2 regions of the Pseudalkalibacillus sp. A8 genome follow, and region 1 is predicted to be linked to the other one. Evidence: a T-box and tRNA genes for the amino acid it is inferred to sense, from the RefSeq annotation. Region 1 holds a T-box; the other holds one or more tRNA genes.
What was found. The T-box of region 1 lies ahead of tyrS (tyrosine--tRNA ligase). A T-box ahead of a tRNA ligase gene usually reads a tRNA of that ligase, here a tRNA-Tyr.
Positions count from the first base shown of each region.

Region 2: it has a tRNA-Tyr gene. The T-box ahead of tyrS (tyrosine--tRNA ligase) is inferred to sense a tRNA for this amino acid. The anticodon was not compared.

Region 1 covers NZ_CP174509.1:4,162,979-4,167,390, reverse strand. Annotated here, with positions in the region: gene ACJROX_RS21370 (transglycosylase domain-containing protein) at 1-1,265, opposite strand, end outside; T-box leader at 1,417-1,632, shown strand; gene tyrS (tyrosine--tRNA ligase) at 1,779-3,020, shown strand; gene ACJROX_RS21360 (nuclease-related domain-containing protein) at 3,285-3,554, shown strand; gene ACJROX_RS21355 (hypothetical protein) at 4,007-4,255, shown strand; gene rpsD (30S ribosomal protein S4) at 4,301-4,412, opposite strand, start outside.
Region 2 covers NZ_CP174509.1:191,184-195,595, reverse strand. Annotated here, with positions in the region: gene sigW (RNA polymerase sigma factor SigW) at 1-194, opposite strand, end outside; gene ACJROX_RS01100 (Spo0E family sporulation regulatory protein-aspartic acid phosphatase) at 374-550, shown strand; gene rocF (arginase) at 644-1,543, opposite strand; tRNA gene ACJROX_RS01090 (tRNA-Ala) at 1,780-1,855, opposite strand; tRNA gene ACJROX_RS01085 (tRNA-Gly) at 1,858-1,931, opposite strand; tRNA gene ACJROX_RS01080 (tRNA-Lys) at 1,968-2,043, opposite strand; tRNA gene ACJROX_RS01075 (tRNA-Tyr) at 2,198-2,282, opposite strand; tRNA gene ACJROX_RS01070 (tRNA-Thr) at 2,322-2,397, opposite strand; tRNA gene ACJROX_RS01065 (tRNA-Val) at 2,402-2,477, opposite strand; tRNA gene ACJROX_RS01060 (tRNA-Glu) at 2,485-2,559, opposite strand; tRNA gene ACJROX_RS01055 (tRNA-Thr) at 2,575-2,650, opposite strand; tRNA gene ACJROX_RS01050 (tRNA-Asn) at 2,654-2,728, opposite strand; rRNA gene rrf (5S ribosomal RNA) at 2,759-2,874, opposite strand; rRNA gene ACJROX_RS01040 (23S ribosomal RNA) at 3,022-4,412, opposite strand, start outside.

The DNA.
Region 1 (4,412 bases):
CCGACGAAGCTCAGAATTTCCCCTGTGTCATTCTTAATCAGCATCGCACCTACATCTTCAAGTTCTTTTTCCCCTGTTACAGGGTTTGTGGTATCAGGACCATAAGGCACTTCATTTTTGGCTTTTTGCCATGCATCATAAATCTCTTTATCGATTGTAATATCAATTTTGTAACCATTTTTCCTTAATTCAAGGTCAGCTGCTTTTTGGTAGCTGCTTTTTTCAGTTGGAGTCAATTCGGAATATTTCTTACCGTCCTGCTCTGCTAATTTTACCTTCATGACATCGACTGCCCTGCGTTCGATTTCCATTGTCAAATGTGGATAATTTTCAAATGGGCTTGGAGAGTTTTTAGTGAATTCCTTTGTAACGTCATGTGCCAGAGCTTTGTTATATTGCTCTTTGGTTATGTAACCACCAGAAAGCATTCTTGACAGCACCGTCTTCATCCTGTTTAGCCCAGGATCTAAGTTCTCTTTGACTTTTCCATCATTCGTGAATGGCGTATATCCGAATGGACTTTGTGGCATTCCTGCGATGTAAGCGGCCTGGGGTAAGCTGAGATTTTTAGCATCCACCCCGAAAATCCCTTGGGCTGCGGCCTCGATACCAGCAATGTTATGCCCTGAAGCATTACGTCCGAACGGTACGATGTTTAGGTATGCTTCTAAAATTTCTTCTTTTTCAAAGAAACGTTCTAATCTTAAAGCGAGAAGCATTTCTTTAGCTTTACGATCGAAAGAGACTTCTCTTGTAAGCATCTGGTTTTTCACAAGCTGCTGGGTCAATGTACTACCACCGGTTTGAACAGCAGCACCGGTCACTTCTTGGAAAATTGCACGGGCAATCGCTTTGGGCACGATACCTTCATGCTCTTTGAAATATTCATCTTCCGTCGCAATGACTGCATCGATCAAATGAGGTGAAACTTCCTTGATATCTATTTCTTGTCGAACGATATCAGAACGGAGATTGCCTAGTAAGGTACCGTCAGTAAAATATATTTTACTAGTTTCTGTATAGTTGTAGATCTCATCTCTCATATTGTCATATGTTCTTATTTCTTCGTCTTTCACAAGTGAAGCAAAGTAACCAGCTCCAACGCCAGTTGCGAAAAAGCCGCCGGCAAGAGCTAAGACCAACAAGACTAAAAACAGGTTCCATACTACTTTTCCTGTAATCCGACTGATTTTAAATATGTTCTTATCATCTAAAACCTTCATGAAATGTTTCACTTTAACGATGAAGGATGATAGGTGATTCATGGTCATACCCCCCTAAATTTCCAACTTTCATTATAGCACATAGACAACATATGGAATACCTTTCATGTCGATTTATAGGGAAGTAAATTTGACATTCCATTTATGAATGTGATACAAAATGATTATACTTTTTTACATAATTGTACATACTGATGAAGCATAGACAGGAATAAGTAGCAGTTTCCTCACTGTAAGCAGAGAGCTGGTGGCCGGTGAAAACCAGAACAAAGGAACGCTGTGAATTACCTCCTCGAGCACCTTTTGTGAAAAATAGTAGCAAAAGGCGGCAACCTTAGCCGTTATCTGAACGAAGTGGAAGCAGCATATGCTTCAAGAAGGATGGTACCGCGTATATCACGTTCCTTTCATACGAAAGGGACGTGTTTTTTTATATTCTGCAATATGAGGGCAACAAGGCGCAGCCTACGCTACAGGGTTGGCTGCGCCAAGTTTTCTTTGTTAACAAAGGATTAAATTTTAAAAAGATAGATAAAAAGGGAAGGATGAAGGAAAGTGGGAAAAGAATATGCGCTCACAGCTGCACAGCAGGAAGAAGTTGAAAAACAGCTTACGATTTTAAAAAGGGGAACCGTTGAAATCGTTCCTGAAGAGGATTTGAAAAAGAAGCTTGAAAAGTCGGTTGCTACTGGCAAGCCATTGAATGTGAAGCTTGGACTCGACCCATCGGCACCTGACGTGCATGTCGGCCATACAGTCGTTTTACATAAGCTTCGTCAATTCCAGGAATTCGGGCATGAAATCCAGTTGCTGATTGGTGACTTTACCGGTCGAATCGGGGATCCAACAGGCAAATCCGAAACAAGAAAACAGCTGACGGATTATGAAATCAAAGAAAATGCAAAAACCTATGTGGAACAATTCGGCAAGATCATCGATATGGATAAAACAGAGGTCCACTTCAATTCCAAATGGTTGTCAACATTGAATTTCGCCGATGTACTCGAGTTAGCAGGCAAGGTTACGGTAGCACGTATGCTCGAGCGTGACGATTTCGAGAAACGTTATAAAGCGAACCAGCCGATTTCGATCCATGAATTCTTCTATCCACTGATGCAAGGCTATGACTCCGTTGCGCTTGAAAGTGATATCGAACTTGGTGGTACGGACCAGAAATTCAACCTGTTGATGGGCCGTCAACTTCAAGAAGAATACGGGAAAGAGAAGCAATTAATGATGACAGTACCGTTGATCGAAGGGTTGGATGGGGTCCGTAAGATGTCTAAATCCCTCAACAACTACATCGGGATTGATGAGCACCCGAATGAAATCTTCGGGAAATCGATGTCGATACCGGATGACTTGATGATCAAATATTTTGAGCTTGCCACACCGCTTCCGATGAACGAAATCAGAGCGATTGAAGAAGGCATCCAAAGCGGGGAACTGCATCCAAGAGATATGAAAATTAAACTCGCAAAAATATTTGTGGAGATGTACCATGGGAAGGATGAAGCAGAGCTTGCTGAAAAGCATTTCCGAACCGTTTTCTCAAAAGGCGCCTTGCCTGACGATATTCCAGAACATGCCTGGAAGGGTGAAGATGATATTTGGATCGTCGATATGATTGTAGACCTTGGGCTATTGAATTCAAAAGGGGAAGCACGCCGCATGATCCAAAATGGCGGTGTGAAGATCAATCAAGAGAAAGTCGATGATGTTCAGCAGCAGGTTGCAGTGGAAGACGGCATGATCGTCCAAGTTGGAAAGCGAAAATTCGTTAAGATTGTAAAATAGATAAGCAAGAGCCGTCGGTGGACGGCTCTTTTCTATGTGAGGGTTATATTTTTGTAATTCGATTTTACTGATTTCTGGGATTGAGCTTTATTTTTCTGGAATTATCCGTTTTTTTCTAGGATTCCCTCTTAAATTTCTAGGATTATGTCCAAAATTTCTTGAATTCTTTCAACCAACCCATACACCAAGCCTTCACACCTCGCTGGAAGGATTTCTGAATCAAGTGTTGAAGTTATATCTACCTATAAAACGTGGAGGGATTTTTTGAGCCTTAAAATCTATTTTAAATCATATAAAATCGAAAAACTGGAAGCCTTAATAAGGAGAATCGACTCAAATCACCCTGCAAAATCAAGAACTGAAAAGAGGTTAGCTACAAGTAAAGCAGGAGAGCGGTCACTAGATTATCATTTAAGTTTCCTAGAAGACTATGGTCACGGCATCTTTCAAGGCTTACGCTTATCCAGTGGCAAATTTCATTTCCAAATCGATATCCTATTGACCCATCCTAATTTTTTCGTAATCCCGAAGTGAAAAATTTATCCGGTAAATTGATCTTTGATACTGAATACAATCAGCTTATACGCCAACAAGATGAACGGGAGGATTACTACAAGGATCCAATCCAACAGGTAAACCACCAGCATTTTCAGTTTGAAAATTAGTTGGAACGGTATAGATTCAATGATAAGATCCCGATCTTTTCTTTCGTAGTGATAGTGAATGAAAATGCCAAAATAGAACCAAAAAACAATGGTAGCCTGATCAGCAAAAAAGTGATTCGGGATACAAAGATATTATATACCGTGATATCCCTTCATAATACCCATAAAGAAGCTTCCTTCACCAATTATGACCTCCGAAACCTTCAGGAGCTCCACATCAAAAAACACATTCCGAGCGACCCGGAACTACTCAATTTGCTTAAACTGAATAGGGAAGACCTTTTAACAGGAGTAGTTTGCCCTGGGTGTTCTCGACGTCCAATGAAAAGAATTCATGGGAAATGGATTTGCCCCATTTGCAGGGCGACCTCTAAAAACGCCCACTTCCAAGCTCTACATGATTATGCTCTATTGATTAACCCGACTATCACCAATAAAGAATTAAGAAAGTTTCTGCATATAGATTCAGAAGCAGTCGCGAATTACATACTGAAATCTTTGAACCTTGATTATAGGGGGAACACAAAAGAACGGATCTACTATTTAGATTTACATGCTGAAAATAGGTAATAAAAAACCCTTGGACCAAATGCCCAAGGGTTGTGTAAGCTACTATTAACGTGAGTAGAACTCGACGATAAGTGCTTCTGTGATTTCTGCAGGAAGTTCAGAACGCTCAGGGTAACGAGTGTACGTTCCTTCAAGCTTGTTTTCATCAAATGTAAGG
Region 2 (4,412 bases), 2.1 Mb from region 1:
TCATTAAATCGTTCAATATGTATATAAGCCCGTACAAATGCTTCCTGAGCTATATCCTCTGCTTCATGCACATTCCCTAACATCCGGTAGACGATATGGTATACTTTATCTTTATAAATTTCTACAAGTTCTTCAAAGGCTTTTTGATCCCCTTTTTTTACAGAGCGGACCAAACGCTTAACCGTTATATCCATTTAGGAACCCCACCCCCGATACTCCATTGTTTGAATATACTACTTATGGAGTAGATTCTTCTTTTTTTATTCTAACATGAGACAACTTCCAAGTGATGAATATTTTTGTTAATATAGGTTTATTTTCTTATTTATCGGGTATTATGTTTAACAACTATAGGCGAAAGCAGGTGGGCGGCATGTCAGCTGAAGAACGCTTTCTATTGAATGAAATTGAGAATTCGAGAAAGAAAATGTTAATCCTGGCGAAAGAAAAGCCTTTGTTTTCTACGGAGGTTGTAGAGATCAGCCAATATCTTGACTATCTACTTAATCGTTACGATACAATTAAGACTGAAATTATAGATGCTTCATGAACAAACAGCAGCTCTCACCTAGAGAGCTGGTTAATTCTATTTACGATAAAAAGCCTTATCGACATTTAAATTCGATAAGGCTTTGAATGTTATTTATATTAACTTTTCACCTAAAAGGGAACCGACCAATGCAACGGCCACAGTGGCTGTTTTGTTCTTTTCATCAAGAATCGGATTGACTTCCACAAATTCAGCCGAGGTAAGGATTTTCGCCTCTTCAAGCATCTCCATCGCCAAATGGCTTTCACGATAGCTGATCCCGCCTAGGACCGGAGTACCTACACCGGGTGCCTCTGCCGGATCCAATCCATCAAGGTCCAAGCTTAAGTGTACACCATCTGTTTCGTTCGAGACGTATTCGATCGCTTCTTGCATAACCTTTGTCATACCCATTCTATCGATTTCGTGCATCGTATAAACTTTGATTCCTTTTTCTCGGATCAATTCACGCTCCCCTTCATCCAGCGAGCGTGCGCCGATAATGACGATATTCTCAGGTTTGACCTTCGGGCTGTATCCCCCGATTTCTTGCAGTCTTTCATGTCCGATACCAAGACTTACAGCGAGAGGCATACCATGAATATTTCCACTTGGTGAAGTTTCTCCTGTATTTAAATCGCCATGGGCATCATACCAGATGACGCCTAAATTCTTATAATGCTTCGACACACCTGCAAGCGTCCCGATCGCAATGCTATGGTCACCGCCAAGCACTAATGGGAAACGGTTATCTTCGATGATTTTATTGACACCTTCCGCCAAAAGGTTGTTCGCTTCAATAACCCCATCTAAATTTTTAAGGTTAGTTTCTTTACTTGCGACTTTTTCCCTTTGAGGGATTTGGACATCGCCATGATCCTCCACATCGTAGCCAAGGTTTTCAAGTCTTTCGATAAGACCAGCATATCTCATTGCACTAGGTCCCATATCAACGCCACGGCGCATTTGGCCAAGGTCCATCGGGACACCTAAAATTCCAATATTCTTGTTCATGATTTTTTTCCTCCTCATTCGACAATCTATTCTCTATTGTAGGGCTTCATCATGCTGTGGTTCAACTGGACAAAATCCTGTATACTTATGCGGTTTAACAGGGGTTTAACTGATGTTTATGGATAAATATAAAGCGCTTACACGAATTGGGTTTTGGTTTTGTTCCAGCTCATTGTTTTTAATATGTAAAAAAACTCTCCAAACCATTCGGTTCAGAGAGTTTATTATGTATGATTTGGTGGAGCCTAGCGGGATCGAACCGCTGACCTCCTGCGTGCAAGGCAGGCGCTCTCCCAGCTGAGCTAAGGCCCCGATGGAGCGGGTGATGAGAATCGAACTCACGACCAGAGCTTGGAAGGCTCTTGTTTTACCACTAAACTACACCCGCATGATTAAAATTATTGTTGGTTAATCAGAATCGAGATGGTGAGCCATGAAGGACTCGAACCTTCGACCCTCTGATTAAAAGTCAGATGCTCTACCGACTGAGCTAATGGCTCAAGTTATAATGAAGCTTACTCACCTTATGTCCCTTCCTCTAAGTGACAGATCTTGCGAAGAAATCTGCATCAGGACAATTCATAGTTTACCCATAAGCTGTTTCGTTCATAGCTAATGGCTCGCGAAGGATAATCAACTTTGGTTTTTTTAAAATGGTGGAGGGGGACGGATTCGAACCGCCGAACCCGGAGGGAGCGGATTTACAGTCCGCCGCGTTTAGCCACTTCGCTACCCCTCCAATAAAAAAAGACTATAAAGTCTGATTTTCAAATGAAACTGGTGCTGGCCAGAGGACTTGAACCCCCAACCTACTGATTACAAGTCAGTTGCTCTACCAATTGAGCTAGGCCAGCATAATGGTGGAGGATGACGGGATCGAACCGCCGACCCCCTGCTTGTAAGGCAGGTGCTCTCCCAGCTGAGCTAATCCTCCATATGAATGGTGACCCCTACGGGATTCGAACCCGTGTTACCGCCGTGAAAGGGCGGTGTCTTAACCACTTGACCAAGGGGCCGATATGAACTTTTCATGGAGCTTCCAAGCGGGCTCGAACCGCTGACCTCTTCCTTACCATGGAAGTGCTCTACCTGCTGAGCTATGGAAGCAAATGGCTCCACAGGCAGGACTCGAACCTGCGACCGATCGGTTAACAGCCGATAGCTCTACCACTGAGCTACTGTGGAATAATTCATTGAGATGAAAAAAGTTTTTTGGCCCGGCGACGTCCTACTCTCACAGGGGGAAGCCCCCAATTACCATTGGCGCTGAAGAGCTTAACTTCCGTGTTCGGCATGGGAACGGGTGTGACCTCTTCGCCATCGTCACCAGACCAACTTTCAATTGATCCACAATCATCCTTAGTAAGGACAAGATATATATTACTAAAATATAAAAGTTTTTTCAAGGGCTTTTTCTAAAAAAATGTTCCCTCAAAACTAGATAACGGTTCTTGAAAACATTGTCGATGTTAAGTGAAGTGGTTAAGTCCTCGATCGATTAGTATCTGTCAGCTCCACGTGTCGCCACGCTTCCACACCAGACCTATCAACCTCATCATCTCTGAGGGATCTTACTCGCTTGACGCGATGGGAAATCTCATCTTGAGGGGGGCTTCATGCTTAGATGCTTTCAGCACTTATCCCGTCCACACGTAGCTACCCAGCTATGCTCCTGGCGGAACAACTGGTACACCAGCGGTGTGTCCATCCCGGTCCTCTCGTACTAAGGACAGCTCCTCTCAAATTTCCTGCGCCCGCGACGGATAGGGACCGAACTGTCTCACGACGTTCTGAACCCAGCTCGCGTACCGCTTTAATGGGCGAACAGCCCAACCCTTGGGACCTACTTCAGCCCCAGGATGCGATGAGCCGACATCGAGGTGCCAAACCTCCCCGTCGATGTGGACTCTTGGGGGAGATAAGCCTGTTATCCCCAGGGTAGCTTTTATCCGTTGAGCGATGGCCCTTCCATGCGGAACCACCGGATCACTAAGCCCGACTTTCGTCCCTGCTCGACTTGTAGGTCTCGCAGTCAAGCTCCCTTGTGCCTTTACACTCTGCGAATGATTTCCAACCATTCTGAGGGAACCTTTGGGCGCCTCCGTTACACTTTAGGAGGCGACCGCCCCAGTCAAACTGCCCACCTGACACTGTCTCCGGACCGGATCACGGTCCTGGGTTAGAATTTCAATACCGTCAGGGTAGTATCCCACCGACGCCTCCACCGAACCTGGCGGTCCGGCTTCTCTGGCTCCTACCTATCCTGTACAAACGATACCAAAATCCAATATCAGGCTACAGTAAAGCTCCATGGGGTCTTTCCGTCCTGTCGCGGGTAACCTGCATCTTCACAGGTACTATAATTTCACCGGGTCTCTCGTTGAGACAGTATCCAAGTCGTTGCACCTTTCGTGCGGGTCGGAACTTACCCGACAAGGAATTTCGCTACCTTAGGACCGTTATAGTTACGGCCGCCGTTTACTGGGGCTTCGATTCAGAGCTTCTCCTAATGGATAACCCCTCCTCTTAACCTTCCAGCACCGGGCAGGTGTCAGCCCCTATACTTCGCCTTACGGCTTCGCAGAGACCTGTGTTTTTGCTAAACAGTCGCTTGGATCTTTTCACTGCGGCTCTCTCGGGCTTGCACCCTATCAGAGCACCCCTTCTCCCGAAGTTACGGGGTCATTTTGCCGAGTTCCTTAACGAGAGTTCTCCCGAGCATCTTAGGATTCTCTCCTCGCCTACCTGTGTCGGTTTACGGTACGGGCACCTCTTTCCTCGCTAGAGGCTTTTCTTGGCAGTGTAGGATCAGGGACTTCGGTACTCTAGTTCCCTCGCCATCACAGCTCCGCCGTATGGTGGACGGATT